3 regions of the Solibacillus sp. genome follow, and region 2 is predicted to be linked to each of the others. Evidence: riboswitches for the same ligand, from Rfam matches in the RefSeq annotation. Region 2 holds a riboswitch; each other region holds the start of a gene.
The links. Region 2 has a riboswitch for thiamine pyrophosphate ahead of tenA (thiaminase II). Riboswitches for the same ligand answer to the same signal wherever they lie in the genome.

Region 1 (11,097 bases), on a different contig from region 2:
TACTGGGATTGGGTTTGCGATCAATGCACCGCCACGTAAACCTAAATCCCATTTAGCGCGTAAAATTGCAGCTGTTTCTTCTGCAGAATCAACACGGATATTTACATCGAATTCACTTTCACGTGCATAGAATGCAGGTAATTTATCTGTTCCGTAACCGATTACCGGTACACCTTTTGTTTCAAGGTATTCCAATGTTAAGCCGATGTCTAAAATTGATTTTGCACCTGCACATACTACAGCTACATTTGTCATTGCAAGCTCTTCCAAGTCTGCAGAAATATCCATCGTTGTTTCAGCGCCACGGTGAACTCCACCAATACCGCCTGTTACGAATAATTCAATACCAGCAAGCTCAGCACAGATCATAGTTGCTGCTACAGTAGTTGCACCGATTTTCTTTGTTGCAAGTAAATAGCCGATATCACGACGGCTTGTTTTAGCTACACCTTGAGCATTACCGAACATTTCTAATTCTTCATCAGATAAACCGATTTTAATTTTTCCGTCGATTAATGCGATTGTTGCTGGTACTGCACCGCCATCACGAATAATTTGTTCTACTTCACGCGCTGTTTGTACATTTTGTGGATATGGCATACCGTGTGAAATAATTGTTGATTCCAACGCGACGATTGGTAAGCCTTTCTCTTTCGCTTCTAATACCTCTTGTGAATATGATAAATATTGTTCCATTATAAATTCCTCCATTCAAGTAAGTTGTCCTTTGTTAAATCATCACGTACAGTTTTATCCGATTGCAATGTTTTTGATGCATTTATCAACCCGAGCTGGATTGCTTCATCAAGCTTTTCGTCGTTTAATACACCATGTAAAAATGCACTGACAAAAGCGTCACCCGCACCTGTAACATCTACAATATTTCTAGTTGCAATGGCCTTGTAATGTACTACACTGCCTTCTTTGCCTACCATTACTCCGTGTTCGCCTAAAGTTAGAACAACATGCTCCGCTCCTTTTTGCAGCAACATGTTTACAGCCTTTTCATAATGACTGAATGTATCCAGCTTCATATTTAAATAACTTTCTGCTTCATCACGATTGCAAATAAAGTAACGGATACCGTGCAGATCCTGCGACATGTTCTTCATCTTAGGTGAAGAAACAGGGATAACCGCCAATGCAATATTACGCTCTAATGCGAATGTCCTGATATATTCTACTGTTTCTAGCGGGCTGTTTAAGTCAATGACAATACAGCTGGCATTTTGTAATATCGCTTCATGCTTTTTTAGAACACTCGGCAACAACTGATCATAAATCGCCATATTTGCCATCGATATTACTAGTTCGCCCATATTATCTAGTACTGCTGTATAGGAACCTGTATTATAATCGCTTAATTTCTCTACTAAATCCACATTCATCATACTCTTACAATTTTGTTCAATAAATGCGCTATCATGATCTTCACCCATTACAGAAATAAGGGAAACACGGTTGCCTAATCGCCCTAAGTTTTCTGCGATATTACGGGCTACACCGCCTACCGATTCTGTAACAGCAGCAGGATTGGAAGTCCCTAATTGAACATTTTGCTCAATAGTGAATTTACGATCGATATTGGCACCACCAATTGCAATGATTTGATTTTTTTCCGGCAAAACATACGCGCGTCCTAAAATTTCCCCTCGTTTTATAAGCGACGAGATCATATTGGCCAGCGCCGGCCTGGACATTCCAAGTTGTTCCGCCATTTCCTGTTGTGATAAGTAGGGATTCCTTTTTATTAATCGAAAAATTAATTTTTCCTTTTCATTCAACTTCATCACCTCGAATCAAACATTTGTTTATTATTATAAACTTTTGTTTATAAAATGTCAAATTAATACTAAGTTTTTTCATCCTGAGTAGTATGGAAGTAACTTCTTCTTTTATGAGCTATGATATTTAATAAAAAAAGCTGTTCAGAAGGTTTCCCTTTCCAAACAGCTTTTTTACTATTCCACAATTACATCGCCATTTTCTGCTATACGTGGCTGTACGAGCACTTCAACACGGCGGTTTTTAGCTCTGCCTTCCTCAGTATCATTCGTAGCAATCGGCTGGAATTCTCCAAAGCCTTTTACACTGAAGTATTTGGAATCAAGCCCTTCATTGCCCGAGACGATTTCCTTCATGAAATTTACTGCACGCATTACTGACAGATCCCAGTTAGAATCAAATTCAGGTGTCTTAATCGGTACATTATCTGTATGACCTGTAATGACAATATTACGCGGTGGATCAAACATTAATAATTTAGCAAGCTCGTCAGCAATTGTTGCATATTCCGCTTTAACATCCGCTCGCCCCATATCGAATAAAATACTGTCCCGGATTGTTATTAATAATCCTTCTTCTGTCATTTTCGTTTCAAACTGGTCTTCCAGCTCATTAATTGCAATAAACTCGTCCACACGGTTTTGCGTTTCATGGAGGCGCTCCTGATCCTCCATATATTTTGATAATCCTGTTGTTGAATTATCAGGTGGTTGTATGACAGATGAGTTGTCCATTACACCTGTGCCACCGGTAAAAATATTACTGAATACTGCAGACATTTGCTCTAATTTCTTCTCATCCACTGAGCTCGATGCAAAAAGTACAATAAATAATGCCAATAATAGAGTTAATATATCTGCATAAGGAACTAACCAGGACTCGTCAATATGCTCCTCATGCTTTTTATGTCTTTTACGCTTCTTTGCCAAGGCCACCCGCCCCGCTTTCGGTAATTTGCTTACGTTCTTCCATCGTTAAATATGAAGCCAGCTTCTGCTCGATCACACGGGGTGCTTCACCTTCAAGTACGGATAAAATTCCTTCAATCATCATTAGCTTTTGCTTAACTTCTACAGCAGATTTACGTTTTAGCTTGTTGGCAAAGGGATGCCATAAAACGTAACCTGTAAAAATCCCCAATAACGTTGCAACAAAGGCCGCTGAAATGGCGTGTCCTAATTTATCAATATCGGACATATCTTTTAATGCAGCAATAAGACCTACTACAGCACCTAATACCCCAAGTGTCGGTGCATATGTACCTGCTTGCGAGAAAATGCCTGCACCACTTGCATGGCGGTCTTCCAGCGCTTCAACTTCCTCTGTTAATACATCGCGAATATAGTCTGCGTTTTGACCATCAATCGCTAATGTTAAACCATTTTTTAAAAACGGATCTTCAATTTCAGCTGCCTTGCTTTCTAATGCCAATAGTCCTTCACGACGAGCTAAATCAGCCCATTGCGAAAACATTTTGATCAAGTCGATATCACTTGCGAGTTTTGTTTCTGAAAATAAGATTTTAAAAAGCTTTGGAATTCTTTTTAATTCCTTCATCGGGAAAGCGATTGTAACTGCAGCAATCGTACCAAAAATAATAATTAAAATCGCAGCAGGGTTTATTAACACTTCCGGTGTAACGCCTTTTAAAAACATCCCTACTAACAGGGCGATAAAGGCGATGATAACCCCAACAACTGATGATATATCCATATGTAGTACCTCCAAATTACGATGTCTTTTCTTATTTCGGTATATTTAAATTTTTATTAACTTCCTTTACACTAGTTATAAGAAGATTTTTTTATTTTTGACACATTATTGTTCTTTTCTAAGCTGGAATATGACTATTAATGTGTCGGGAATTAACTAATTTTTATGATAATTATTGGAGGAATGAATCAATGAATACTATGTTCGAAGCAAATTTAACGAAATACGCAGAACTAGCAGTAAAAATCGGTGTCAACATTCAGCCGAATCAATATTTGTATATTGCAGCTTCTATTGAATCGGCACCGTTTGTACAAGCAGTGACAAAAATCGCTTATGAAATTGGAGCAAAGCAAGTATTTGTAGATTATACAGATGATCAAATTACACGTACTCGATATGAGTTGGCACCTGAAGATTCTTTCGATTTCTTCCCGCCTTGGAAAGTACAGGAGCGCGAATGGCTTGCTGAGGAAGGTGCGGCATTTATGAGCATCGTATCTCAGAGCCCTGATTTACTTTCAGGGATTGATTCAAAACGAATTGCAGCATTCCAGAAGGCTTCAGGCACTGCACTAAACAAATACCGTCAATATGTTCAGTCAGATAAAATCAGCTGGACTGTTATTGCCGCTCCATCTAAACAATGGGCTCGCAAAGTATTCCCGGATTCACCTGAAGAAAAGCAAGTAGATGCATTATGGGATGCCATCTTTAAAGCGACACGTGCGGATCTGGACAACCCGGTAGAAGCTTGGGCACAGCATAATGACAATTTGCATGAAAAAGTTGATTACTTAAATAATAAAAACTATGCGAAATTGCATTATACAGCTCCTGGGACGGACTTGACGATCGAGCTTCCTAAAGGGCATTTATGGTGCGGAGCAGGCAGTGTCAACGAAAAAGGCGAAGAGTTCATGGCAAATATGCCGACTGAAGAAGTTTTTACAGTACCGCATAAAGATGGTGTAAACGGGTATGTATCTAGTACAAAACCATTAAGCTATGGCGGTAATATTATCGACAACTTCAAACTTACATTTGAAAACGGGCGCATCGTTAAAGTAGAAGCAGAGCAAGGTGAAGCAGTGTTAAAAAATCTTGTTGCTACAGATGAGGGCTCACATTATTTAGGAGAAGTAGCACTTGTTCCATTCCATTCTCCAATTTCACAATCGAATATTTTATTTTACAATACATTATTCGATGAAAATGCATCAAACCATTTGGCAATCGGCAGCGCCTATGCATTTTGTATCGAAGGCGGAAAGTCAATGACACGTGATGAGTTAAAAGCTAACGGTTTAAATGAAAGTATTACACATGTCGACTTCATGATCGGCTCTGAACAGATGAATATTGACGGAATTACAACAGATGGACAAGCTGAGCCAGTTTTCCGTAATGGGAACTGGGCATTTTAATAGAATTATATAATCCGCCTTTTGGCAATAAATACAATTTCAAGATGTCGCCATATTTACAATTTTTTCTACATTAACTAACTAAATTACCCTACAATGTTCCAATTTATTAGGTTATAATTGGTTAATGATTGTTATTACTAAAATAGAGAGGAGTTTTTATAATGTTTGATCACCATTATCCGTTCTTGTCCGACTACTATACGGTAGTGTTAGGATTTACGGTAATACTTCTTGTATTCTTATTTATGTTTATCATGTACTTACGTATTGGTTTACAATCACACGACTCTGTTATAGTAGATTCAAAGGCAAACACATTTGCGCCAAACGAAAAATCATTGGATGGCCACCATCATCATTAAATTTTTTTTACAACCACTCTCTCTATTGAGTGGTTGTTTTTTGTGAGTAGCGGATTTTTGTTATACTTCTCTCTATTTAGTAGAAATTTAACTTTATTAATGCGCATTTGTTTGAATTATCTAAAAAATATTTTAAAATATAAAGGAATCGAAAGGGGTTTGAAGAACTAATGTCTGCATTACAAACAATTTTAGAGTTTAACGGTAAATTCGTAGATGAAAAACAATATGAGCAGTATGCTACAACAAAATATCCAGATAAAAAAATCGTTGTTTTAACTTGTATGGATACTCGTTTAGTTGAATTACTACCTAAAGCAATGAATTTGCGCAATGGGGATGTCAAAGTTGTAAAAAGTGCAGGGGCAATCGTAAATCACCCGTTCGGCGGGATTATGCGTAGTTTACTTGTAGCGGTTTATGAATTAAAGGCTGACGAAGTATATATTATCGGCCACTACGACTGCGGGATGAGTGCAGTTGATCCGAACGTAATGATCGGTCATATGCTTGAACGAGGGATTAAACAGGAAACGATTGATGTAATCAATTACGCTCGATTTGATTTAAAAGAATGGTTATGCGGTTTTGGGGATGTTGAAACAAGCGTATTAAAGAGTGTTGATTTAGTTAGAACACATCCGCTAATGCCAAAAGGTGTTCCTGTACATGGTCTTATTATCGACCCTGCAACAGGAAAGCTGGATTTGGTAACGGACGGCACAGTTGATCAAAAATAAATAATAAATGATAAACGACAGTGCTCTTCATAATGAGCACTGTCGCTTTTTTATATTGTCGTCCCTTTATATTCCCGCTGTAAAATGGCGTACATATAATGATCGACCCATTTTCCGTTTATATACAAAAGCTCTCGCAATAACCCTTCTCTTGTAAAACCCGACTTTTCCAATACACGGATGGAAGCTGAATTTTCTGGTGCGACATATGCCTCTATTCGGTGAAGATTTAATGTAATAAAAGCGAATTCCATGACTATACGTACCGCTTCGGTCACAATTCCTTTACCTGTGAAATTTTCATCCATCGAATACCCGATAAAACCGCTTGAATAAGGTAGACGTTTAATTGAATAGAGTGAAATATGCCCAATTAACTTACCTGTTGCATTGTAAAAAATTCCGAAAGAAAATTCCCGGTTTGTTTGCAGCAAATGTATGCTTTCCATAATCTTATTATACTGTACTTGTTCTGTATAAAATTCATCGCGATGTAAGGGTTCAAATTCGGACCAATACATTTTGTTGTCTTTTAATAATTTTGCCAACCCTTTCGCATCGGACGGGGTAAATGTGCGAAGCGAACACTGTTGCCCAATAAGTCGAACCATTGGACCCTCCTTCTTGTGAAATAGCTTGAATAAGCTTTTCATTGAACCACCTTCATTCCATTTCAAAGCTTGCCTACCGCTTTTTTAACTTTTTCTTTTTTGATTTTACAGGCTTTGGCTTTATATCTACAAATTCCTTTTTTTCTTTATCTGCAGCTGTTTCATTACCCTTTTCGAAAATGTTCGTAAGCTTCATGCCCCGTTTTGTAACTTCTTTTTCTATATGGGCAACTGTTTCTTTTAGTACTTGAACACGTGCATAGTTTTTGTCGTTCCCTGCTATTAAGTGCCAAGGGGCGTTTTCCGAATCGGTTTTTTCGAACATTTCATCGGCTGCCTCACAATATAAATTAAATTTATCACGGTTCCGCCAATCCTCAGCTGTCAATTTCCATGATTTATATGGATCGGCTGCTCTTTCATTAAAACGTTTAAGCTGTTCACCCGAATCGATATGAATCCAAAATTTAATCATTATATAATCTTCATCCGTCAATTGTTGCTCAAAGCTATTAATTTCTTCATAAGCGCGTTTCCACTCTGCTTCTTCAGCAAACCCTTCTATGCGCTCCACAAGTACCCGTCCATACCAGGAACGGTCGAAAATTGCAATCTGGCCATGCTGGGGCAACTTTCTCCAGAAACGTTGCATATAATGATACCGCATTTCATGGGGCTGCGGGGCAGAGATCGGCCATACCATTAACCCGCGCGGATCGATACGTTCTGTTAAGCGCTTGATCGCTCCCCCTTTGCCTGCTGCATCCATTCCTTCAAATGCAATAATAAGTCCAATTTTATTGTTGAATAAAAATTGCTGGGCATTTAGCATTTCGTATTGTAAAGCTTTCAATTGCTTTTTATAGGTTTCCTTTTCCAGTTCTTGTGATAAATCCACATCTTTTAGCTTTTTCAAATAGTGCTGCCTCCCCTACTCTATTTATTTATGTATATTTTACTTGAAAGTGTATGGAATTGGTAATTGTTGCAGTCATTTATTTGAATCATTTGATTATTTTATGTTGGGACCTAGTTTTGATAGAACAAAAAAACGCGGGTGCACTTATGTATGCTCCCACGTTTATAACTTAGTCTTCCAATGTTGTTAAAATGATCGGTTTATCTTTTGTGACGATAATCGAATGTTCGATTTGGGCAACTAATGATTTGTCCGGTGTAATGAATGTCCAGCCGTCACCTGATTCTACGATATGCTCGGCCTTTGCAGAAATGAACGGTTCTACTGCCAACACCATGCCTTCTTTCATGATTGTTGTATCCCAAGCATCGTAATAGTTCAATACATGGTTTGGCTCTTCGTGTAATGATTTACCTAAGCCATGACCTGTTAAGTTCATAATTACTGTCAAACCGTGATCACGTGCTTCACGCTCTACCGCTTTACCGATCTGATTTAATTTCGAACCTGCTTTAACCTTTGTCATTGCACGTTCAAATGCTGATTTTGCTACAGTGCAAAGTTTTTCTTTATCTTCATAACCTTCACCAACGACAAAAGAAATACCTGTATCTGCAAAATACCCGTTTAAAGAACCAGAAACATCAATGTTTACGATATCGCCTTCCTGAATAACCTTGTTCCCTGGAATACCATGTGCAACTTCGTGATTTACTGAAATGCAAGTATATCCCGGAAAATCGTATTCGCCTTTAGGACCAGAAACCGCGCCTGCTTCCGCAAACATACGGCCAGCAATTTCATCTAATTCTTTCGTTGTCACGCCAGGTACTGTCGCAGCTTTCATCGCCTCACGAATTTCAGCACAAATGCGCCCAATTTTTTTAAACGCTTGTATTTCTTCTTGAGTAGTAACAATCATGTGTAACTTCCTTCCTCTTAAACAATGTCTACCCTTAACTATAGCATACTTAAAATCGGTTGTAATTGTTCAAGGTTTTTAAAATTATCCTGATTTATGACCAATTTAATATGAAAATCTACTATTGAAATAAGAAAAAGCTTGCAGGGGGAAAAGTATCCCTCACCGCAAGCATTGAGTTTCCTATTCGTTATGTTGTTTTTACTTTTTGCAGTAAACGAGGTGCAGATGTGAATAAAATAACGGCAATAATCGCCGTAAGTATTGTAGCAGGAACCATATAAGTACTGTTGTAAATAATTGAATAGGCCCATACATTATCATCGCCTGCATATTCTTTAAAGAACACGACACCTGCGAGCAAGTGCGAAACAAATCTTAAAGCACCGCCTATAAGTGCTCCAAGGACAATATAAAGTGCCATTTTTACTTTATTGAGTGATTGTGTAGCCTCTAATAATGGCTTTCTTACAATTGCCGCTAATCCTACTACTGTAAAGGCAAGACCGTAATCTAAAATTGCCTGAAGCCAGTGCACAATGTAAGCACCGAACATCATTTGCATTACGCCGATCAGCAAGCCTGTTGCAAGTCCTGCCGTTAATCCCCAACGAATGGCCATTAACATGATCGGTACCATAACAAAGCTGATCGATCCGCCTTGTGCCCACATTTTAAAAGATACTTGATCCAATACAAGTCCGATGGCAGCAAATATCGCTATCTCCACCATCATCAATAATTTCTTTCTGTCCATAACAATGCCCCTTTCTTTTATCCGATGTAACAAAAGTGAAGAGGGATAGAATAGAAATCAATTACGCTTTAGCGTAATTGCGTCGGGATTCGGCTTTACGCTCGCGTAAAGAACTCATATCCGAATCCATGACATCCGCCGGAGGCTTTTACTTTTTCAGTAGGAAAAAGTAAAAAACGACAGTCAGGACAAAAGCCTGACTATCGTTTGAACAGTCGGTTTCTATCCACATCCCTACGCAAGTGCTAACTTACAGGTTCAAAGAGTCAGTGCAATCCCGTGCACAATCTCAGCCGACTTTCTCGGCACCCCTTGTGGTACATCTAATTTTTATTGTTTGAACATGCTCATTGTAACGAATATTTTTACAACTTTCAACAGCTATTATTTTGAAATGTACTAGAATTACATATAATAGATACGAAGGAGTGATAAATAATGGATCAATCGAAAGGTTTAAGTGCACTGAGCTATTTGAGCTTTTATTTTGCACCGTTTATTTTACCGTTAATTATATTTATCGTTACGAAAGATGATGCTGTTAAAGGCCATTCTAAAAAAGCTTTTATTTCCCAATTCATACCGATACTGTTAGGGATTCTGTACATTATTTACTTTTTCACTTCCGTTCTTTCCTGGAATGATACTTTGACCTTGAACATTCAGGACTTTTTTATCAGTTCGCATTTTATCGGATTTATTCTTTTAGTAGTTATCACGTTCATCCTGGCAATATGGAATTTAGCTCAAGCCATTAAAGTTTTACGTTAATGTTTATGAAAGCTCCATCTTTGGGTATATTTTTATACGAAACGTATTCGTTAAGGAGTGTATACTAATGAAATTAAATAAACTCATTAAAACAGCTATTAAATATGGACCAATCGTGTACCCGATCATTAAGAAAATGATGGACAACAAAAAATCTACTCCCCAAGCAGCAACTACACGACGAACTCCAAAACGTTAATGCAAAAAACACATTTCCCGCTTTAACTGGAGGGAAATGTGTTTTTTTCTATTTAATAATAATCTCTGTTTTACTGTAGCCTTCTTTTAGCTTTTGCACTTGCAAAATAGCTGGCATTGCTGCTTTTAGTTCGGCCACATGTGATATGACGCCGATTAAGCGGCCTGTTTGCTGAAGATCAATCAATATATCGATTGCCCTTCTTAATGCCTCCTCATCCAATGTACCGAAACCTTCATCGATAAACATTGTATCGATATGCACACTTCCCTGCACACTTTGAATAACATCGGCCATTCCTAATGCTAATGAAAGTGAGGCATTGAATTTTTCACCACCGGACAGTGTTTTTACATCCCGGGTTTGCCCTGTATGGCTGTCATATACATCGATGCTGAGTCCGCTTTGGGCATTTCCTTCTTTCCTTCCTGTGGATTTCAGGAAGTATTGGCCATTTGATAAGACACGCAAACGTTCATTTGCCGCATGTGTCACTTTTTCCAAATAGCCGATTTGCACAAACCGCTCAAATGAAATTTTCGCATCATTTTGACCGCGAATTAAATTATAAACATGTTCGACTTGCATCAGTTTCGCTTTATAGCCTTCTATCTGCTGTGCAGATTGGTCAAGTTTATCGCGCGTCTCCTCACATTGCTCCACATAGGACTGGATCAATGTCATTTTCGAGTACTGTGCCTCGATCTGCTCATTCAGCTTATGAATCTGTTGCTCACATGCCGTTAAATCCGCTCGTTCTTTTCCTTCGAGCAAAGGTTCCTCCTCAGCAATTTGAACAGATAAAGTATGAATACTTTGCTTGTACGCTTCAACTGCATCCTGAATTTGCTGCTGTACATTTAAAGGCAGTAACGCAGACTTGTACGT
Region 2 (11,097 bases):
CAAAAATCGTGGAAGCCTGAAAAAAGCATAAAACCTCCTATCCTGAGCACATTAAGCCAGTAGGAGGTGATGAAATGAGCAAAAACAGCAAAGAAACGATGAATACGCGAACACATAATCCTTTTTCTACTTATAAAGAACTGCACCGAAATACAACAAGTCATAACCGGAATCCGGAAGATAATACAGCGGAATTTGCTGAAGAATTCGACTCGAAATTAAAAAATAAAAACAATAAAACAAATCATGATAAAAACCAGCAGTCAAATAAAAAATAGCTGATAAAGAAATGGATAAAAGCCTTGTCACATAATTTGTGCAAGGCTTTTTTATATATTTGGGCAGTAAATACAGTTAACCCTGATAAACACTGTCACATGTACCGCCTATCGGTTCATAAAAGCAATGCTGTTTAAATTGACCTGTAAATGGTTGATCGTACCATGTTGGAGGACAAGGACCATATGGGTTGAAATACCAAAGTGCATACTTCGCTGGATGTTGTCTCCAATAGTCCAGCGCCTGTTTTGCTAATCTTCTTTCTGTCTCTCTGGCCCTTTGATAAAACATGTTTCCTTTTTGTACTGCCTCAAAAGAATAGTTATTGCCCTGTACTTGGAAAATAACCTGCTCGATTGTTCTTACATCATTAAAGTCCAAGCATGAAGCAACTGCTCGGTTAACGATTACATTTCCTACATACAGCATCCCTTGTTTTCCTTCGCCTTCTGCCTCGGCCCGCATCATTCGAGCCATCAAATCGACATCGGCATCCCGGTATTTTACTCTTGGCATTTTTTCACCTCACAATTATAGTATGAAACAGTTGGCCCGGTTGCGCATATGAATAATTGGAAATCCTAAATTGTTTTTATTAATGCTTTTGTATTTCTAACCTATCTTTCGCATTAAGACGGTATATTGTTCATAAATTAGTACATAGGAAAAGGAGGACGGACAATTCAAATTCATGTTGTACAACCGGGAGAATCATTGTGGGCAATTGCACAAGCTTATGGAACAACAGTGCAAAGTATAGTGGAAGCCAACCAAATTCCGGAGCCGGCTCGGTTAGTTGTCGGGCAAGCATTGGTCGTTCCACTGAAAGGTCAATATTATATTGTACAGCCCGGCGATAGTTTATGGTCAATTGGTCAACGTTTTCAGGTGAATTATTTAACGCTCGCGCAAGCAAATGGCTTGAATCCGGATGCATTGCTAATGATCGGAACATCATTGTATATACCGGAACCGTCTAAAAGGTCGGCAGAAATTTTGGCATATGTAGAACCGAGAGGCGACGAGATAAGTGAAATGCTGCTGGATCAAGTTCGTGAGGCGAGTCCATATTTAACTTACTTAGCTGTATTCAGTTATGAAGCGAGGAGGGATGGTTCATTAAAGGCACCGACAATAAACCCATTACCAGAGATCGCTGAACAAAATAATACAAGTATAGCAATGGCGATTACTAATCTCGAAGATTATCAGTTTAGCGCTGAGCTTGCACGTGATATTTTCCAAAGTGTAGCTGTTCAGAATTTACTGCTGGACAATATTATAGCTGAAGCAAAGCGCATCGGAAATATTTCAGATATCCACTTTGATTTTGAACGTATATCGGGCGATCAGAGAGAAGCCTACAATAATTTCCTTCGAAGAGCTGTAGAGCGTTTGCATGCAGAAGGGTATACAGTTTCTACTGCATTGGCACCAAAAACGAGAGCCGATCAGCCGGGTGAGTGGTTTATGGGGCATGACTATAAAGCGCATGGAGAAATAGTAGATTTTGTTATGCTGATGACATACGAATGGGGATATTCTGCTGGTCCTCCAATGGCCGTTTCTCCGCTGCCGCAAGTCGAGCAAGTAGTACAATATGCATTAACAGAAATTCCTGCTAATAAAATTTTACTTGGTCAAAATTTGTATGGCTATGATTGGACATTACCTTTTGTACAAGGAGGAGATTATGCAGAAGCAATAAGCCCGCAACGCGCAATAGAAGTGGCAAAACGCTATAATGCGGCAATTCAATTCGACTATACAGCACAGGCACCTTACTTTAACTACTATGATGAGCAAGGACGTTCACATATTGTCTGGTTTGAAGACGCCCGTTCCATTCAGGCGAAGTTTGATTTAGTGAAGCGCTTGAATTTGCGCGGTGTCGGCTATTGGAAATTAGGATTGCCATTCCCCCAAAACTGGCAGCTTATCGGGGCTAATTTTAATGTCGTGAAGAAATAGCAAAAGTAAAACTAGACGGTCAGATGAAAAGAGACAATTCATCTGACTTTTTGATTGTCATTCATTTAAGAAGGAGATTTTGTTGATACTGATGAAGTATTAGTAGTAGTTGAATAAAAGGGGGATTATTGATGGGAAATGTTCCGGAAATTTTAAAAAACTTACGTATCCCGGTAATTGGGGCACCGTTGTTTATTATTAGCAATCCAAAGTTGGTCATTGCACAATGCAAGGCAGGTATTGTGGGGTCGATGCCAGCATTAAACGCAAGGCCGGCAAGTCAGTTGGAGGAATGGTTAGCCGAAATTACAGAAGAGTTGGCAAGTTATAATGCCAGAAATCCCGAGCAGCCGGCAGCACCATTTGCAATTAACCAGATTGTCCATAAAACAAACGACCGGCTGGAACAGGATATGGAGCTTTGTGTGAAATATAAAGTTCCAATTATTATTACTTCACTTGGGGCACGCGAAGAAGTTTTTGAGGCAGCACATAGTTATGGAGGCATCGTTTTCCATGATGTCATCAACAATTATTTTGCAAAAAAAGCAATTCAAAAAGGCGCGGACGGAATCATAGCAGTAGCAACAGGTGCGGGAGGTCATGCAGGGCAGCAAAGCCCATTTGCGCTCGTACAGGAAATCCGTGAATGGTTTGACGGTCCATTAGCTTTATCAGGATCAATCGCACGAGGCCATTCGGTATTGGCTGCACAGGCGATGGGGGCTGATTTTGGCTATATTGGCTCACCGTTTATCGCGACAGAAGAAGCATTTGCTCGTCAAGAATACAAACAGATGATTGTTGAGAGTAATGCAGAAGATATTGTATACAGTAATTTATTTACAGGAATTCACGGGAATTATTTGAAAGGTTCTATCATGAATGCAGGGATGGATCCGGATAATCTAAAAGAAAGTGATCCTTCCGCAATGAACTTCAATGATAATACGGCAAAAGCCTGGAAAGATATTTGGGGAAGCGGGCAAGGAATCGGCGCAATTAAAGAGATTACTTCTACACAACAATATGTTGATAAACTGGCAGAAGAATATGCACTGGCTTATCAAGAACTGACTGGGAAAAAATCAACAGTAGCCAATTTACAATAGATCACAGCGCATCATTAGTATGTAAACATTTACTAATGATGCGCGGTAGTTTTAACTGAATAATTTCGTAATTTTTTGAATTCACTTGCCCGGTTTGAATTAATTTGTTACACTCGGGGTAATTAAATGCATTTGCGGGGGGACACATTCGTGTTGAGAAGGTTAAAACCTGACCCTTAGAACCTGGCCGTTAATACGGACGTAGGGAGCAAAGTACACGCTATACATATGTACTTACTTTGGCTCCGCGTATCTTTTACGTGGAGTCTTTCTTTTGCAAATACACAAGCATTTGATTTGCGGGGGGACACAGTAGTGTTGAGAAGGTTAAAACCTGACCCTTGGAACCTGGCCGTTAATACGGACGTAGGGAGCAATGAAAAGTGGTACTTACACTTTTTGGGGACGTCTCTCTATATTGAGGCGTCTTTTTTGTGCTTCCGTCAACAAAAAGGAGGAGTAACAATGGGATTTTGTGAAGAGGTAAGAAAAGAAACGGATTTTTATTGGGAGGCTAGCTTCTATCATCCTTTTGTACAAGGGATTGCAGATGGGAGCTTACCGCTGGAGAAGTTTAAGTTTTATATGCTGCAGGATGCGTATTATTTAAAACATTATACGAAAGTTCTTGCTCTGGCAGCTGCAAAAGCGACTACGGATGACGATGTTCAATATTTTCTGCAAACAGCAAAATTTATTCATGACGCAGAGCTGGAGTTACACCGTACAACGTTTAAAGAATTAGGTGTTACAGCGGATGATTTGGAGCAATTCGAACCGGCTCCTGCAGCCTATAACTATGTGAGCCATATGTACAATGCAGTGCATAACGGAGATGTAGCAGAAGCATTTGCGGCAATTTTGCCTTGCCCATGGCTGTATCAGGAAATTGGGCAAAGGTTAAAAGATGCATGCCCAAATGTCCCTCTTTATGAACAGTGGATTGCACTATATGCTTCCGAGGAGATGCTTCAAAATATTGAAGTACAAAAATCGATGCTTGATCGATATGCGAAAGAACAGCCGGCAAAGCTAAAAATATTACAGGAACATTTTAAGAAAAGCTGTTATTACGAATGGATGTTCTGGGAGATGCCTTGGACAAAGCAAAGCTGGGAACAAGGGGTGTATGTAAATGAGCCTGCAAGCAATTCATAAAAATCAACCGTTAGTACATTGCATTACAAATTATGTCGTCGCAAACTTTACAGCGAATGGTTTGCTGGCGGTGGGTGCTTCACCAGTAATGGCCGATGCGATAGAAGAAGCGGGAGAAATGGCTGCTCAGTCAAATGCATTACTTTTGAATATGGGTACTTTGAATGAAAGGACAGTAGCATCGATGAAGCAAGCTGGACTGAGCGCAAATAAGCATCAAAATCCGGTTGTTATTGATCCGGTAGGGGTTGGGGCAACGAAGTTCCGAGTTGAAACAGCACAACAACTGCTCGACCTTTTAAAGATTGATGTAATCCGCTGCAATATTGGAGAACTGGCGGCTCTCACGGGAGCGAATTGGGCTTCCAAAGGTGTTGATAGTGGAAAAGGGGAGATAGATGTTGAAGCGACTGCTAAAAAGTTGGCTAATAACTATCAATGTATTGTGATCGTTACAGGAGAACAAGATGTTATTACAGATGGGGAAAGAGTGGAATTTGTAACGGGCGGTCATGAAAAAGTAACAAAAATGACGGGGAGCGGCTGCTTGCTTAGTGCCTTTTGTGCAGCGGTGCTTGCAAACAGTATAGAGCCGTTTGATGACTTACTAACGCTGCTGAATGAATATAAACAGGCAGGTGCCAATTCTGTTGCAGCTATAGGAACTTTCCACACAAATTTCCTGAATGAACTAGAAAATTTAGCGGAGGGACGACAATGATTACATGTACAATTGCAGGCTCAGATAGCGGTGGCGGTGCAGGCATCCAAGCAGATTTAAAAACGTTTCAGGAACTCCGTGTATTCGGCACATCGGTCATCACTGCACTAACCGCACAAAATACCCAAGGAGTGCATGGGATTTTTCCGACAACGGCCGATTTTGTTCAGGCTCAGTTAAAAGCGGTACTTCAAGATTTTGATGTTAAGGCAATTAAAACAGGAATGTTGTTTAGTGCTGAAATTATCGAATCAATTGTCGCTTTACTAAAAAATACAGAAATTCCGCTAATCGTTGATCCGGTCATGATTGCAAAAGGGGGGGCAAGTTTACTCGAACAGGAGGCAACAACGGCCCTTAAAGAAATGTTATTGCCGCTTGCAACCGTTTGTACACCGAACATTCCGGAAGCGGAAATTCTGACTGGTTATACAATTCAAAATGATGAAGATATCACATTAGCGGCGCAGGATCTATTAAGTCTAGGGCTTGAATGTGTTGTCATAAAGGGTGGTCACTTAAATAGTAAGCATGCGACAGATACAGTTTTCATTCGGGGGGAGCAACCATTTAAAATGAAAACTGAGCGTGTGGATACGAAGCATACTCATGGAACAGGATGTACATTTTCGGCAGCAATCACCGCGGAGATGGCAAAAGGAAGATCGATAGAGGCAGCCATTATAGAAGCAAAAAAATATGTGCAGCTTGCGATTCGTCATCCGCTCAATATCGGTCACGGGTTTGGGCCGACAAATCATTTCGCCTATCATGAACAGCGGGGGATGTGTAATGTTCATGTCCTTTGATTTAAATAAATATTTTGTTATGGGAACGATCAATTGTAATCGTGACCCGCTGCTTGTTTTAGAAGAAGCGCTACAGGCAGGAATTACGGTGTTCCAGTTGAGGGAAAAAGGCAAAAATGCTTTAAAAGGCGATGCGTATATTCAATTTGCACGTCAATGCCAAAAACTGTGCCAAACATATAAAGTGCCATTCCTTATCAATGATGATGTCGAACTTGCATTCACATTAAATGCAGATGGAATTCATGTAGGACAGGAAGACACTGAAGTAGAAAAATTTAGATCTTTTGCGAAGAATAAAATTGTCGGAGTATCTGTTCATACAATGGAACAACTGGAATTGGCCATTGCAAATGGGGCAGATTATGCGGGGATCGGTCCGATTTATGAAACTACCACAAAAGATGATGCTAGAGCACCAGTAGGGCTGACGTTATTGGAAGATGCGAAATCTAAGTTCCCTAAATTCCCGATTGTAGCAATTGGCGGAATCTCCACTGAAAATAGTTTCATTCTGAGACAAACCGGAGTAAATGGAGTAGCAGTTATTTCTGCGATTAGTCATAGTAATAATATAAAAGAAACTGTAAATATGCTCTAAATTAAAAATTGTCATAAAAATACTATTTATATAAAAGAATCCTGTACCAATATACTCTTTTCTACTATTCTGGCAATTTAGTATGATAGTTCTGTTATACACTACAGAATATGGGAGTGAAAGAAATGTTGAAAAAACTATCTGCTTCAGCCTTAACGCTAACACTTTTAGCAAGTGGCATGTCAGCAGTTTCAGCGGCACCAGCATCTACGAATGAAGATATGACACGTGGAGAGTTTGTGAAGGCCGTAATTGATGCATTGGGAGTAGAGGTCGGTACTGGACAGTCTGTAAAATTCCAGGATGTACCTGATTCACTTAAGCCTTATATTGAAAAAGCGGTGGAATTAAAGTTGATTAAGGGAAAAACTCCTACTAAATTTGCTCCAGACGAAAAACTGACACGCACACATGCTTTCCTTATTGCGGCAAGAGGATTACAAGATGAGGAAACATATTCTGAAAAGGTATTGGATCAGTTTAAAGATGCAAACAAAATTGGAAAAGGCAATCGCCAGGAAATGGCCAAAGCGGTAGCGACAGGATTACTGACAGGCTTTGATGACGGAACGATTCGCCCGAACGATTTTGTAACAAAAGCGCAGATGCAAAAAATTCTTCAGCGCTTTTTGGAAGAATACAGTCCGGTAAAAGCAAATACGACTGTTTCTTTACGTATTTTAGGCACGACTGATATTCATACAAATATTGTAAACTATGATTATTACAAAGATACTCCAACGAACAGTTTAGGTTTGGCAAAAACTGCGCTACTTATCGAAAAGGCACGTGAGGAAAATCCAAATACAGTGCTGTTTGACAATGGAGATGCAATACAAGGAACGCCGCTTGGTTCGTATATTCAGTCCGTAACGAAATTAAAAGACGGGGAAGTTCACCCATCGATTGCTGCAATGATTGCACTTGATTATGATGTAGCGACATACGGTAACCATGAGTTTAACTACGGTTTGGAATTTATCGATGAAGTAACGGATGATGCCCCATTCCCGTATGTTAATGCCAATGTGCGCAATGCAGCGACAAAGGAATTAATGTATAAGCCATATGTCATGATTGAAAAAGAAGTGGTTGATTCAAAAGGTGAAAAGACAACAATTAATATTGGGGTAACAGGTATTGTACCACCTCAAATTTTGAAATGGGATAAAGCAAATTTAGAAGGAAAAGTAACAGTTGATGATTCGGTAGAGGCTGTTAAAACAGTCGTTCCGCAAATGAAAGAAGCAGGAGCGGATGTTGTCGTAGTACTTTCACACTCAGGTATGGGAGATGCTACACATGAAAAAGGCGAAGAGGATGTATCGTATTTACTTTCTACAATTGAAGATGTGGATGCAATCATTACAGGGCATGCCCATGGCGTATTCCCTGGTAAAGTGGATAGCTCTATAACAAATGTGGATATTGAAAAAGGAACAATGAACGGCAAGCCGATAGTTATGGCTGGCAAATTCGGTAGTCATTTAGGGGTCATTGATCTAGAGCTCGAGAAAAAAGACGACGCTTGGGATGTTAAAACAGGTACTGGCGCGGTGCGAGAAATTGCAAAAGATAATGACACTGTCAGCGCTGAGGTTGTAGAAAGTGTGAAAGAAGCACATGAAGGAACGATTAAATATGTGCGTCAGGCAGTGGGGACAACGACAGCTAACATTCACAGTTACTTCTCGCAAGTACAGGATGATCCTTCTATTCAAATTGTAACGGATGCTCAATCAATTTATGTGAAACAAAAGCTGAAAGGTACAGCATATGAAAACCTTCCTGTCTTATCAGCGGGTGCACCATTCAAAGCAGGAACAAGAAGCGATCCGGAATACTATACATTTGTACCAAAAGGCCAGCTTGCAATTAAAAATGTAGCAGATTTATATTTATATGATAATACACTTGCTATGCTGAAAGTAACAGGGGCGGATGTGAAAGAATGGCTGGAAATGTCTGCAGGCCAATTCAATCGAATTGATGTAGCAAAAGCAGATGAACAGCAATTAATCAATGCCGAATACCGTTCGTATAATTATGATGTTATAGACGGTGTGACGTATGAAATTGATGTAACAAAACCGGCAAAATACGATGTGAACGGAAATGTAGTAAACGAACAAGCATCACGTATTATCAATCTGCAATATAACGGCAAGCCAATTGATGCGGCACAGGAATTTATCGTAGCGACGAATAACTATCGTGCGAACGGTACATTCCCGGGTGTTCGTAATGCGACAGCGGTTGAAATTTATCCGGATGAAAACCGTCAGGCAATTATCGACTATATTTTAGCCGAAAAAACAATTGATCCGACAGCAGATGGTAACTGGAAATTCGCTCCGATTCCGGATAGCGTAAACGTTGTATTTGAATCTTCTAAAAAAGCAGTTGATGTTTTAGATGAAAACAGCGCTATTAAGTATATTGGAGACGGTACAGACGGTTTTGGTAAGTATGGTTTAAAAACAAAATAATTTTAAAAATGCCTGTAGGCGAAGAATCTATTTCTTCTGTCTGCAGGTTTTTTATATTATTGGAATTCCAGTCACGAGTAAGAATGAAGGACTTTATAGTAACTATATTTAAGATAAATCCGTTTGACATAGTAACAACCTGTTGTTAGTATTGAGTTGTTACTTTTGGATATAAATTTCAATTTAGGGGATGAGAAGATGAGCAAAATGAAAACAGTAGGTATTACTTTAGGGGTGTCTTCTGCACTTCTGCTCGCCGCTTGCGGAGATGATACGGAAAATAAGGAAAATTCAACAGGCGAATCATCATCCAGTATTGGTGAACAGGTGAATTATACCGTTGTTGCCACTGAACCTGGAGCAGGACTAACTGGTCTTTCCCATGAAGTGTTGGAGCAATATGAAAATCTGGAAGGCTGGACATTACAAGAAAGTTCAACTGCCGGAATGCTGAGTACATTGGATAAGGCAATCCGGAATGAAGAACCGGTTATTGTGACAGGCTGGACACCACACTGGAAATTCTCAGCGTATGATTTAAAAATACTTGAGGATCCTAAAGGTATTTTAGGCGGTGCTGAAAACATTCAAACACTTGCCAGAAAAGGTTTAGAACAGGACCTGCCTGATGTATATACAGTACTTGACCGCTTTTACTGGGAACCGGAAGATATGGAAAAGGTAATGTATGATGCACAAGAAGGTGGAGACTTTGATGTAGCAGCAGCGGATTGGGTTGAAAATAATCAGGATAAAGTAAGTGAATGGACAAAAGATATAGAGCAAGGAAATGGCGAAAAAGTAAAAATCATTTCTACACCATGGGATTCGGAATTTGCATCAAGCAGTGTAATAAAAGTAGTGCTGGAACAATTAGGGTATGAGCCTGAAGTGACTCCTGTTGATCCGGCTATTATGTTCCAGTCAATCGCAACAGGTGAAGGAGACGTAACAGTCGCACCATGGTTACCGACAACGCACAAAGCCTTTTATGACAAACATAAAGACGATATTGTTGATTTAGGTGAAAATCTGGAAGGTACGCAAAATGGTTTTGTTGTCCCGGCATATGTAGAGATTGATTCAATTGAAGATTTAAAACCGAAAGAATAAATAGAAATATGCCCCGTAAATAGCCTATACGGGGCTTTATTTATTTGTACCTCAAGTTTGACAAAAGTAACAACTCGTATATAAAATGGAGTTGTCGCTTTTTCGGGAGCAGATAAATTCAGGTTATAGGGGATGAAGTATTTTGAAACGATTTAAAATTTTAGGTTTAACTATAGGGATGTCTGCAGCATTGTTATTAGCAGCATGCGGAGATGATACAGGCAACAGTGATAATTCAAACAACGAATCTGCAAGTATAGGTGAACAAGTAGGTTATAAAATCATTGGAATAGAGCCTGGTGCGGGGATAACAGGTTTGTCACATGATACATTAGAACAATATGAAAATCTGGAAGGCTGGACATTACAGGAAAGTTCAACAGCTGGCATGATCGGGACGTTGGATCAAGCGATTCGCAATGAAGAACCGGTGATTGTAACTGGCTGGACACCACATTGGATGTTTTCTGCCTATGACTTAAAATTTCTTGAAGATCCTAAAGGCGTTTTAGGTGGAGCGGAAAATATAAATACTGTTGTAAGAAAAGACCTTGAAAAGGATTTACCGGACGTCTACACAGTGCTTGACCGATTCCATTGGGAAACGGAAGATATGGAAAAAGTGATGTATGATGCACAAAAGGCAGATTTTGAAACTGCTGCAGCAGAATGGGTAGAAAAGAACGATGATAAAGTAAAAGAGTGGACGCAAGGTATTGCACAAGGCAATGGTGAAAAAGTGAAACTTATTTCAGTACCGTGGGATTCGGAAATTGCTTCGAGCAGCGTAGTTAAAATAGTGTTGGAGAATTTAGGGTATGAAGTGGAAGTAATCCCTGTTGAC
Region 3 (11,097 bases), on a different contig from region 2:
TGTGTGATAGAAAAGGCGTAGAAATTATTGAAGCCACGGCTTGTCCTGATCATATACATATGTTAGTGAGTATTCCGCCGAAGCTTAGTGTATCTGCGTTTGTTGGGTACCTCAAAGGAAAAAGTAGCCTAATGATATTCGATCGACATGCAAATTTGAAATATAAATATGGAAACAGGAAATTTTGGTGTCGAGGATATTATGTAGACACAGTAGGACGAAACAGAAAAGTCATTCAGGAATATATAAAAAATCAATTACAGGAAGATCTCCTGGAGGATCAAATGACGATGAAAGAATTCATTGACCCATTCACAGGTGAAGAATTAAATCGAAGAAAAAAATAAGTACACCGCTTTAGCGGTAGTCGGAAACGTAGTGCGGTTGGCAGACCTTTCAAAGCGTCTTTAGACGTGGGCCAGTAACCCAGCGTTTCACGCGCAGAGAAAACCACCAGTTCAACTGGTGGTTTTTATTATGTATTTAACCTATTTTCCTTGTCAATATTAATTAAAAGTTTTAAATTTAATCATTGTTCAGAAAATAAAGATTGTTTTTGCTGTTACTCTGTTATAATATAAAACTTATAAAAAAACTAGGAATTAATAGTGGAGGCATTTAGAATGAAAAAATTATTATCGATCGTTACATTATCAGCGCTCGTTTTAGCAGCATGTGGTGGCGACAAATCAGAGGAAAACGCAAGCGAGGCAAAGAATAAATTAGAGGAAATCCAGGCAGACGGAAAAATTCAAATCGGTCTTGAAGGAACATTCCCTCCATTCAGCTTCCATGATGAATCAGGTGCATTAACAGGCTTTGAATATGAAATTGCCGATCAAATCGCAAAAGATCTAGGTGTTGAAGCAGAATATGTTGAAACAAAATGGGATTCATTGATCGCAGGATTGGATACAGATAAATACGATTTTGTTATTAACAACGTATCGATTACAGATGAACGTAAAGAAAAGTACGACTTCTCGATTCCATATATGAAATCAGAAGCGGTAGTTGCAGTTCATACAGATAATACAGAAATTAAAGAGCCGGCTGACATGGACGGTAAAAAGTCATCTCAAACAATTACAAGTAACTTTGCCCGCGATGCAGAAGCGCTTGGTGCAGAAGTTGTTGCAACAAATGATCTGATGAGTTCAATCGAGCTTGTTGTACAAGGCCGCGCAGATGGAACAATCCATGACCGCGTGACATTCCTGACATACTTGCAGGAACAGCCGGACACGAAGTTGAAAGTGCTGGACGGTGCAATCAATTCAACTGATATCGCATTAATTTTAAATAAAGAAAACGATGAGTTCCGTGAGAAGTTAAATGAAATTATTAAAGAACGTACAGAAGACGGTACATTCGAAGCAATTTCAGAAAAATATTTCGGCGAAAATGTTATTTCAAACAACTAATGGAAAGGTCGTTTCGACGGCCTTTTTTACTTGGATTTAACGATAGAAAGGAGTGTTAGTGGATGAGTAGAGAAATGGATATTTTACTTAACTCGATTTGGCCGATTTTAAAAGCGGGACTTCTTGTTACCATTCCGCTATCGCTCATTGCCTTTGCCATTGCCTTAGTCATCGCGGTCTTGACGGCACTGGCTAGAATCTCAAACTACAAAGTATTACGCTGGATTTTCGGTACTTACGTCTGGGTATTTCGAGGAACACCCTTATTGGTGACATTGTTTATCGTATTCTTCGGTTTGCCGAAGCTGGGGATTACCCTCGATGCATGGACAGCGGCGATTATTACATTCTCACTGAATACGGGCGCCTATGCATCCGAATCGATTCGAGCTTCGATTTTGGCCATTCCAAAAGGACAATGGGAAGCAGCAGAATCTCTCGGTATGACGTATTGGCAAATGATGCGACGAGTTATCGCACCGCAGACTGTCCGAATTTCATTGCCGTCAGTGGCCAATGATTTTATCGATTTAGTGAAAGGCACATCTTTAGTAGCGAGTATCACACTGGCGGACTTATTCATGGTCGGGCAGCAAATTACAGCAAGAACATATGAGCCGCTTATGATTTATTCACTTTGTGCGGTCATCTATTTAATCTTCATTAGTATACTGATGGTCATTCAAAGCCGCCTGGAAAAATACGCATCGAAGTATGTATAAGAGTGTCAGGTGGAGCGCCAGAGGGAGGGCTTATTATCGTACAATTTCAGCAGATGTCGAAGTTCTTTGGTGAGAACGAGGCATTAAAGAATATCAATTTAACATTTCATGAAGGCGAAACAACGGTTATTTTAGGTCCATCCGGTTCAGGGAAATCGACGCTGCTGCGCTGTATCAATCTATTGGAGCGACCTGAAAAAGGAGTTTTGACAGTCGGCAACCAGACAGTTGAACTGAACAAACCGATCTCTCAGAAGAACCTGCTTTCGATTCGCCAAAATACGGCGATGGTATTCCAAAGCTTCAATCTGTTCCCGCATATGAAAGTGCTTGAAAATGTGATGGAAGGGCCGGTTACCGTCTTAAGGAAAGACAAAGGGGCTGCAAGACAAAAGGCGCAGCAATTATTGGAGAAGGTTGGCCTGAGTCATAAAACAGATCAGTACCCATCGCAATTATCCGGAGGGCAACAGCAGCGTGTCGCCATCGCAAGAGCATTGGCAATGGAGCCGCAGTTTTTACTGTTCGATGAGCCGACGAGTGCACTGGATCCCGAGCTTGAAGGGGAAGTGCTGAAGGTGCTGAAAAATTTGGCAGAAGAAGGCAAGTCGATGATTATCGTGACGCACAACTTGAATTTTGCGCGCGAAGTGGCAGACCGGATTTTATTTCTGGAAAACGGTGAAATCGGCTATGACGGCGTAACCGAAAACTTCTTTACAGCAAACAACAACGAACGGATTCAACAATTTATAAAATCTATGCAATTTATCTGACTAGGGGGATTCAACATGACAACAGAGAAAACAAATGTAGAGAGCTTTGATTTAGACCATACGAAAGTAGTGGCGCCTTATGTACGACTTGCCGGTACGAAAACAGGCGCGAAAGGCGACGTCGTAACAAAATACGATATCCGTTTCAAACAGCCGAACAAGGCACATATGGAAATGCCGTCATTACACTCTTTAGAGCATTTAATGGCAGACCGTATCCGCAATCATAGTGGAGATGTCGTTGATTTATCGCCAATGGGCTGTCAAACAGGCTTCTACTTGGCATTACTCAACTACAATGACTATGACGGCGTATTAACGATTATTGAAAATACGTTGAAAGATGTGCTGAAGGCAGAATCCGTACCAGCATGTAATGAAGTACAATGCGGCTGGGCAGCAAGCCATAGCTTAGAAGGCGCAAAAGCATTAGCTGAAGAATTTTTAGCAGGCCGCGCTGAGTGGCATGTCGTTTTCGGAGAATAATAGATGAAGTTAGTCTTCTGTGAGGGGATTCTCGCAGAAGGCTTTTTTATTGGAGCAATTGTTTTAAAAGTTCCTGTAATTAGGTTATTAATTAACTAAAGTAACTAAAAGGAGAATTTGAATGAACAATATCTCAACGACGACATTAACGATGAAAAGAGAATTTACTGTAAAGCCTGAAAAAGTGTTTGACGCATGGCTGAATCCTTTGATGATGAAAAAGTGGTTCTTTACATTGGAAGGGACGAACAAGGTCGCACAAAATGACTCGAAAGTAGGGGGCAGCTGGGAGATTGTCGACCACCGTGGTGGAAAAGACTACCGGGCAATCGGCGAGTACAGTGAAATCGATTCACCTGAAAAAATCGTGTTCACTTTTAAGATGCCGCAATTCAGCGAACTGGAAGATACGATCACAGTGGAGCTGAAAGAGTTGGGACAAGGCAGTGAAATGACGTTCACCCAACTGATTCATGTTGAAAATGAAGAACAATGGACAGATGCTGACATCGCAAAAGCTCTCGATGACATGCGAGAAGGTACGGAACAAGGCTGGAATTTAATGTTCATGGGTCTGAAGGAATTAGTCGAGATCGGAAAAGTAAGCTATCAAGGTTAAGTAGAATTAGACACCGGGTGGGGGCATGATCATCCATTCGGTGTTTTTGATGTTCTAATAAAGTAGTGAATTGTTCTAATATATCTTTAAAAGTTCTAATAAAAGTGTGATCTTCTAATATAAGTAATAGGTGTGCTAATAAGTCCTGAACTTGTTCTAATATCGCTCTCAGAAGTTCTAATAACCTCCCCAAATGTTCTAATATGTGTTCCAACTCTTCTAATAAGATCTCACATCGTCACGAAACAACTTAAAATACAATGCTTCCACTCAAAAAAGCGTCCGCCTATCCAAGTTATTCTAATAAACCCCGTCAATGTTCTAATAACAAAGGTAACTCTTCTAATATCTCTACTAAATCTTCTAATAAAAATTAGTCACTCATGCAGAAAGTCCAAAAAGTAGTAACCCCTCCAACCTATGAATTTCAGGAATGTAACGTATTCTTTTTCACTATTTTATTTAGTAAAGGGAAAAAAACGAAAGGCTCTTCGAATTAGGAGATGCCTTTTTATAGGTAGAAAAATTCGCGAAAAAGGTTAAAATAGGCTAAATTGAAGTGGTGCAAATTTAATTTGATTTGAGAAGGGGAAGGGTACGATGAAAAGTGCAAAACCATTTTTAATGTTTCAAGGCGGCGTTGCTGAAGAAGCAATGAACTTCTATACATCAGTTATAGAGGACGCGGAAATTACGAGCATTATCCGCTATGGGGCAAATGAAGGCGGAGACGAAGGAAAAGTCATGCAAGCTACTTTTTCGATAAAAGGTCAGGAATTTATGTGCATTGACAGTAATATAAAACATGAATTTGACTTCACACCGTCATTCTCTATTTTTATTACATGTGATACGGAAGAGGAAGCCGACCATCTGTATGAAAAACTGCTTGAAGGCGGACATCCGTTAATGCCAATCGGGGATTACGGTTTCAGCAAGAAATTCGGCTGGCTAAATGACCGCTACGGCGTGTCATGGCAGATCAATTTAGCTTAATAAAAGGTGCCGGGTGTCTGGACCGATACCCGGCGCTTCATTTTCTAATAAAGGGTTGAATTGTTCTAATATATTTTAATATCTTCTAATAAAAGTGAAATTTTCTAATATAAGTGTCGGTTGTTCTAATAAGTATGCGAATTGTTCTAATATCATCCGCAGTTCTTCAAATATCTTACCTAGAAGTTCTAATAACCGCTCCAACTCTTCTAATAAAATCGATAAGCCGGTGGAAAAAATTCTCCATTATTAATTTGTTCTAATAAAGTCCTCAAAAGTTCTAATATCTGCTCCAGCTCTTCTAATAAAATCAATATATCTGTATAAAAAATCTTCTAGCAATAAGTTGTTCTAATAAAGTACGCGGAAGTTCTAATATCCCGCCCCGAAGTTCTAATAACCACCCGAACTTTTCTAAAAAAAAACCTCTGCACACGCCGCCAGCTACTCAACCGGCATTCTGATAAAGCATCCCGCCAAACGCCCTGTTTCTCACCATAATCTTCAGTAAGCCATAGCCCAAAAGCGCACCGGCAAACGAACTCATCATAAATGCCGGGACAAAACCGAACAGCGCCGCTTCCTGTCCTAAAAATAAAATCGCAATCGGGTAAGTAGCCATCGCACCAAATAGCCCTGTCCCGATTACTTCACCTACCGCTGCAAACGCCAGTTTCTTCGTTTTCGCAAACAAAAATGCAGCTAAAAGTGCGCCAATCATACTGCCCGGATAAGCAAATATACTGCCTGTCCCCATCAAGTTTCTCAATGTCGACGTAAGAAATGCCTGTAACACCGCATACCATGGACCGAGCAATACCGCCGATACGACATTGGCAAAGTGCTGAATCGGAAATATTTTCGCAAAACCTAATGGGATATACACCATACTGCTGAGAATCGTTGTAATTGCTGCGATAATCGCGGAGTATGTAAGCTTTCTCGTTTTATTCATTTCTACCATCCTTTACAATAATTTTTGCAACAAAAAAAACCACTTTCAATTAAGAAAGTGGTATCGTAGCCTATACAAAAATATAAAATAGGGGGTCGACACTACTTTCCTACGCTAGTATTACCTAGATCAGGTGCAAAGGGTACTTCTCAGCCAAACAGGCGCCCCTAGTAGTTTTACGAGCAGATTATCTGCTTCCAGTATTAGGTTAATTTCACAATAATCATAACATGGCCGTTTCATTATGCAAACGCTTTTTTGAAATTTAATCCCTTTGACCGAGAAAAATTACTGCTCATACCCGCCGCCATAATTGCCGGGCTGGACCTGTTGCCAAGGGTTTGGCGGACCGATGAAAGTATTGGGTCTGACAGGAGCAACTGCCTGCGTCCATAAAGTTTCGTTCATTCCATAAGTGTGGGCCATAATATTCGCTGGTGTCAGCTTGAGCAGGTCGGAACCTAAAATGACTTCAGGAGTCGGAGCATTGAAAATGGCAAGCAGATGCGTGTTGTTTTGCGTAGCGACTTCGTAATGCCACCACCCTTGAGGAACGTTCGCCACTTGACCGGGGCTAATCGGAAAATGCATCAGCTGTTTCGTAAACGGATTCAAAATCGAAACAACTGCACTCCCCGTAATACAGTAAACAAGTTCCGCCGCATTTTGATGGTAGTGCGGTTCTATAACATTATTGGCGCTAAGATATATATCAAGCAACGATATATTATCAAGCGTATTTAACTGGTTGACACCAAGCAGATTGATAAAATTATGCTGGTCTTTAACGAACAGCGGGTTTTTATTAACATCGAATGTAAACTGCGGTTGCGCTGAAACATGATTCGAATTCAATCGTTCACCTCTTTTATTATTGTTGCTAAAATATGCAAAAATTTATCGGTGTGTGCCTATTGGATATGAACCATCCATCTAAAAATACACATATAACGCATTGATTAATGTGAAAATTAGAATAAACAGGGTAGCACCACATACAATAATTTCTGCAAAGTGGATGAACATAACTCTTTCATAACTCAATTCGGCTTTACGAAAACCAAAGAAATCCCCATGACTGATAATATAAATAAACGTACTCACGACCATTAAGGAAGACATTAAAAACGAAATCGTTGGTAAAGAAGTAACGTAGCGCGGGTTGCCTCCTGTTTCCATATAGAGCGGAATATCCAATCCCTTGCTCAACACAAAACTGACAATGACCATGATGTAGATAATAAGCGAAATATTAAAAGGGTGTTTGCGGTAATCGATCAGATCAAGCATCATTTTTGTCTTCCCTTTATACTCCCAGTCCTTATTGTCTTCTACTCTGTCACCTTTCAGCATGTAAATAATACCGGCTAATACAAGCCCTGAAAATAAATACCATTCCAACATTGTAAAAAACAGCATCCAGCTATAAAACGGTGCGATCACAAGCGGTAGAACAACGAGTCCGCTCAACCATTTATTAACTGGCTGATTGGCAATAAGCCATTCGTTTAAAGCATGCCGTTTATCTTTTGTATGTCCTTCTTCCGGTTCCCGGTAACTGAAGAATTGATTCATTACAAAAGTGCATCCTACCAGTACCAACCCGATTCCGAAAGAAAGATAAGAAGCTCTCGGATAAATTGTGACGCTATCATAATTAAGAATAATCCAGTTCCCGCTTAAGGCAGTGATCAATATCCCGGTAAGCATCATACACGAAGATAAGTTTCTCATCCGTACACCTCCAATTGTTCTATTCTACGTCGATAAGCTGGAAATAGTTTCAAAACGAAACAGGGGGAATATAAAAGCTTCTAATAACGACCTGCATCGTTCTAATAAACAAAAAAATGTTCTAATAAAAGTGGCGATGTTCCAATAAATCAGTGAGTTGTTCTAATAAACAGCCGACATCTTCAAATAAAGGACACCGATGATCTAATCACCCGTCAACATTTTCTAATAATCGTCCCAACTATTCTAATAAAATCACAAAACAAAAAAGCGATTGCACAAATAGAACCGTTTACTACTGTGCAGTCGCTTTTTTCATAATAAGCTGCAGTATTTCATTGGCGCAAATCGCATCCGCATCGGCTGTATGGTGCTTGAGAAGCGGGATGTTATACGTTTCGGCAATGACATTTAAATTATTTCTCGGACTGTCCAAATATTTCCGAGCAAGCAGCACAGTACAAGCAGCCGGATTCGTTGGGCGAATGCCATTTCGAAAAAACTCCAGCGCGAGAAAACTGTACCAGTCAAACCCGATATGGTGACTCACAATCGGCAAATCACCTAAAAAATCTTTAAAAGCGTGAATGACAGGGGAGATCGTTTGCTCATCTTTTACGCGTTCATTAGTAATCCCGTGAATATGAGAATTCTTGATTGGTTTTTCCGGATTCACAAACCGGTGAAAAAGAGCCACCGTTTCTCCGTTGCGTATTTTTAGTGCAGCTATTTCCACGATTTTATCGCCTCTAGCAGCAGAACCTCCTGTTGTTTCGATATCGACGACGACATATTCGGGTGCAGACTCCAGCAGTTCCACCATCTCCGCAACCTTTAAACGCGGGCTGTACGTTGTAATAAATTTTCTTAAATACTGCGCGGCAAGTTTCGTATTGTAGTAATGGCCATAACGTGTGCGGGCAATATAGCCGTGCAGTTCCAGATCATCAATTGCCTCTAACGGATAGCTTGCGGCCAATGCTTCATGTTTGGCAAAGCCCACAATCGAGCATGTAATCATGATGCGGATATGCAGCCGTTCGATGTTCATAAACTTCACCTCGTAATTGGAACGTTTGTTCTATAATTGAACCATATATGAAGTAAATAATAAATAAAAAAGCTGACCATAACCGGAAGATTCAGCAATGGTCAGCCTATCAATTACTCAGAAAACGGATTCGGCACTGATTGCAGACGCTCTTGGACTTTCTTCGCAACGACCGTTTTTCCTTTTGAAGGAACGGTATTTGGTATCGAAGATCTTGCTTCGAGGTCTTCCCAGAAATCCGCGTTTTTAATGCCTAACACTAACGGGTTGAACGTTGGGTTAAGCCCCAAACGTTTTTGCGTATCGTAATCTTTCAGTGCGGTTAAAGCCGTTTTCGAAAGCAGCACGATCGTAATGACGTTTACCCAGCCGAGCAGACCTACTCCTAAATCGGTAATCGCCCAAATAAGGGTAGCCGAATTCACTGCACCGAAAATAACCTGTTACAAGCGGGGGAACATTGAACGATTCCTGAACCGTTAAAGCGATCGTGTTTGCCTGTACAGTCGGCCATAAAATCCCGATAACGATAATTAAAATCGTCGCTGAAATAATTGAAAACCATTTTAAATTCAAGCCTTTGTAAATATAAAACGGTGTTCCGCACATTAACAGAGAATAATTTAATATTCAGGAAAAACGAATCAATTCCATAATCTTTTATGCAGTAATTCCATATTCCTATCGCTCTCTTATCCAAGAATGTTTTTCAGGCAAAATATTTACACAATGATATCTTTTCTACAGGTCAGTAATGAATTGATTAGACTACATAATAGAGTAGAGGAAGTTCATATTTATTCCTTTATTTGGATTTATTTAACGTTGTTTTCCTTATAAATTATTCAAAAATGCCGAATATTACTTCTTTAAATCAGCACTAAACCGAAACTTAGGTCTTTCTATTGGAAAGTTTAAATGTCTCTTGACGTTGTAAAATGTTAGGCCTATCATTGCTAATAGAATCAATTGATAATGATTATCATTATTGATTGTTGGTTCTAATAAGAAATCAAGCTGTATTTACATAACTGTAAACGAGAAAGGAAGTGTTGAAGTGAACTTTCAGGAGTTAAGAGGGAAAGTTGCACTTGTGACAGGTGGAGCCCAAGGAATTGGCGCAAGCCTTGTCAAAAGCTTGGCTACATTAGGAGTAAAAGTTGCTGTAATCGATTATAACGAGGAAAAATTGAGAAGCCATGTGAATGGTTTAATAGAGCAGGGCCACGAGGTTTTCGCATTTCCTGCAGATGTGGGAGATAGTAACGCCATTGATGCGGTTGTCGAGAAAGTGGAAAACAAAATCGGACCAATCGAAATGCTCGTCAATGTAGCAGGTACATTGGCTACAGGACCGGTCGAATCATTCACTGACCGTGACTGGGCAAGAATCTTTTCAATTAATACGACAGGTGTGTTTTATGTTTCAAGAGCGGCAAGCCGTTATATGATTCAAAGAAAAGCAGGTTCGATTGTAACAGTCGGATCCAATGCCGCTAGTGTACCGAGAATTTTTATGGCGGCCTATGCAGCATCAAAGGCGGCAACGGTCATGTTTACAAAATGTCTCGGTTTAGAGCTTGCAGAGCATAATATACGCTGCAATATCGTTTCCCCAGGGTCGACGGATACGGATATGCAGCGTTCGATGTGGTCCGATAATCATGGCGCTGAAGTAATGATTAAAGGAATGCCTGAAACGTATAAAGTAGGGATTCCGCTGAAAAAGATTGCACAACCGGACAATATTGTCGACGCGATTCTGTTTTTCCTATCCGATCACTCGAGTCATATTACGATGAGCAATCTTATCGTGGATGGCGGCGCGACGTTGGGAGCCAACTAAGTCTGTCTTTTGAATTCAGAATAGTGAAACGAAAAGGAGCGGTAATATGATAAGCAAACAAAAAGCAGTAATCGAACATGAACTTTTAGATGATTATGAAGTTGGTGACTTTTTCATAGAAACACCAAAAAGAGCGATTTTAGGCAAAGGTGTATTCATGCACGTGCCAGCGGGTGAACCATATCAAAACCAGATGGAAGGATTGTCCGATAGGGTGGCGAGCGCGTTGAAGAAGGCCAAAGAACAAGGACATCCACGACCCGTCGTAACGGGCGCTGTGCCATTTGATTACTATAAAAAAGCATGTTTACTTGTTCCGGAATCTATCGAAATCGCGCCATCATTGCAGCTGGAGGAAAGGGCAGTGTCCGGTTCAGCATCTGTTACTGTCAATCGGCTCATATCCAATCCATCACCAGAGCACTATAAGCAAGGTGTCATGCAAGGCATTGAAAGAATAAGAAGCGGCGAACTCGATAAAATTGTGC

Region 1: linked by a shared signal. The riboswitch ahead of thiT (energy-coupled thiamine transporter ThiT) and the one ahead of tenA (thiaminase II) in region 2 are both predicted to bind thiamine pyrophosphate.
Region 3: linked by a shared signal. The riboswitch ahead of thiW (energy coupling factor transporter S component ThiW) and the one ahead of tenA (thiaminase II) in region 2 are both predicted to bind thiamine pyrophosphate.

Annotation. Positions count from the first base shown of each region.
Region 1 is NZ_JBELZM010000008.1:147,649-158,745, reverse strand. It holds gene ABS917_RS10205 (pseudouridine-5'-phosphate glycosidase) at 1-696, opposite strand, end outside; gene ABS917_RS10200 (carbohydrate kinase) at 696-1,784, opposite strand; gene motB (flagellar motor protein MotB) at 1,962-2,714, opposite strand; gene motA (flagellar motor stator protein MotA) at 2,698-3,498, opposite strand; gene ABS917_RS10185 (aminopeptidase) at 3,690-4,925, shown strand; gene ABS917_RS10180 (hypothetical protein) at 5,090-5,290, shown strand; gene ABS917_RS10175 (beta-class carbonic anhydrase) at 5,461-6,030, shown strand; gene ABS917_RS10170 (GNAT family N-acetyltransferase) at 6,081-6,641, opposite strand; gene ABS917_RS10165 (polyphosphate kinase 2 family protein) at 6,715-7,557, opposite strand; gene map (type I methionyl aminopeptidase) at 7,730-8,482, opposite strand; gene thiT (energy-coupled thiamine transporter ThiT) at 8,673-9,239, opposite strand; TPP riboswitch at 9,454-9,562, opposite strand; gene ABS917_RS10150 (magnetosome magnetite crystal formation protein family) at 9,678-10,010, shown strand; gene ABS917_RS10145 (hypothetical protein) at 10,078-10,209, shown strand; gene ABS917_RS10140 (SbcC/MukB-like Walker B domain-containing protein) at 10,258-11,097, opposite strand, start outside.
Region 2 is NZ_JBELZM010000002.1:43,185-54,281, forward strand. It holds gene ABS917_RS02360 (hypothetical protein) at 75-278, shown strand; gene ABS917_RS02365 (cell wall hydrolase) at 355-795, opposite strand; gene ABS917_RS02370 (LysM peptidoglycan-binding domain-containing protein) at 994-2,250, shown strand; gene ABS917_RS02375 (NAD(P)H-dependent flavin oxidoreductase) at 2,382-3,362, shown strand; TPP riboswitch at 3,489-3,587, shown strand; TPP riboswitch at 3,654-3,752, shown strand; gene tenA (thiaminase II) at 3,828-4,520, shown strand; gene thiM (hydroxyethylthiazole kinase) at 4,498-5,241, shown strand; gene thiD (bifunctional hydroxymethylpyrimidine kinase/phosphomethylpyrimidine kinase) at 5,238-6,050, shown strand; gene thiE (thiamine phosphate synthase) at 6,034-6,651, shown strand; gene ABS917_RS02400 (bifunctional 2',3'-cyclic-nucleotide 2'-phosphodiesterase/3'-nucleotidase) at 6,777-9,140, shown strand; gene ABS917_RS02405 (glycine betaine ABC transporter substrate-binding protein) at 9,339-10,253, shown strand; gene ABS917_RS02410 (glycine betaine ABC transporter substrate-binding protein) at 10,396-11,097, shown strand, end outside.
Region 3 is NZ_JBELZM010000013.1:330-11,426, forward strand. It holds gene tnpA (IS200/IS605 family transposase) at 1-347, shown strand, start outside; gene ABS917_RS13070 (transporter substrate-binding domain-containing protein) at 624-1,424, shown strand; gene ABS917_RS13075 (amino acid ABC transporter permease) at 1,487-2,146, shown strand; gene ABS917_RS13080 (amino acid ABC transporter ATP-binding protein) at 2,182-2,922, shown strand; gene ABS917_RS13085 (S-ribosylhomocysteine lyase) at 2,938-3,408, shown strand; gene ABS917_RS13090 (SRPBCC family protein) at 3,530-4,027, shown strand; gene ABS917_RS13095 (VOC family protein) at 4,628-5,023, shown strand; gene thiW (energy coupling factor transporter S component ThiW) at 5,472-5,978, opposite strand; TPP riboswitch at 6,068-6,157, opposite strand; gene ABS917_RS13105 (cupin domain-containing protein) at 6,267-6,833, opposite strand; gene ABS917_RS13110 (nucleotidyltransferase) at 6,912-7,712, opposite strand; gene ABS917_RS13115 (3'-5' exonuclease) at 8,008-8,763, opposite strand; partial or broken gene ABS917_RS13120 (alanine:cation symporter family protein) at 8,991-9,197, opposite strand; partial or broken gene ABS917_RS13125 (hypothetical protein) at 9,256-9,372, opposite strand; gene ABS917_RS13130 (2,3-dihydro-2,3-dihydroxybenzoate dehydrogenase) at 9,821-10,609, shown strand; gene dhbC (isochorismate synthase DhbC) at 10,656-11,097, shown strand, end outside.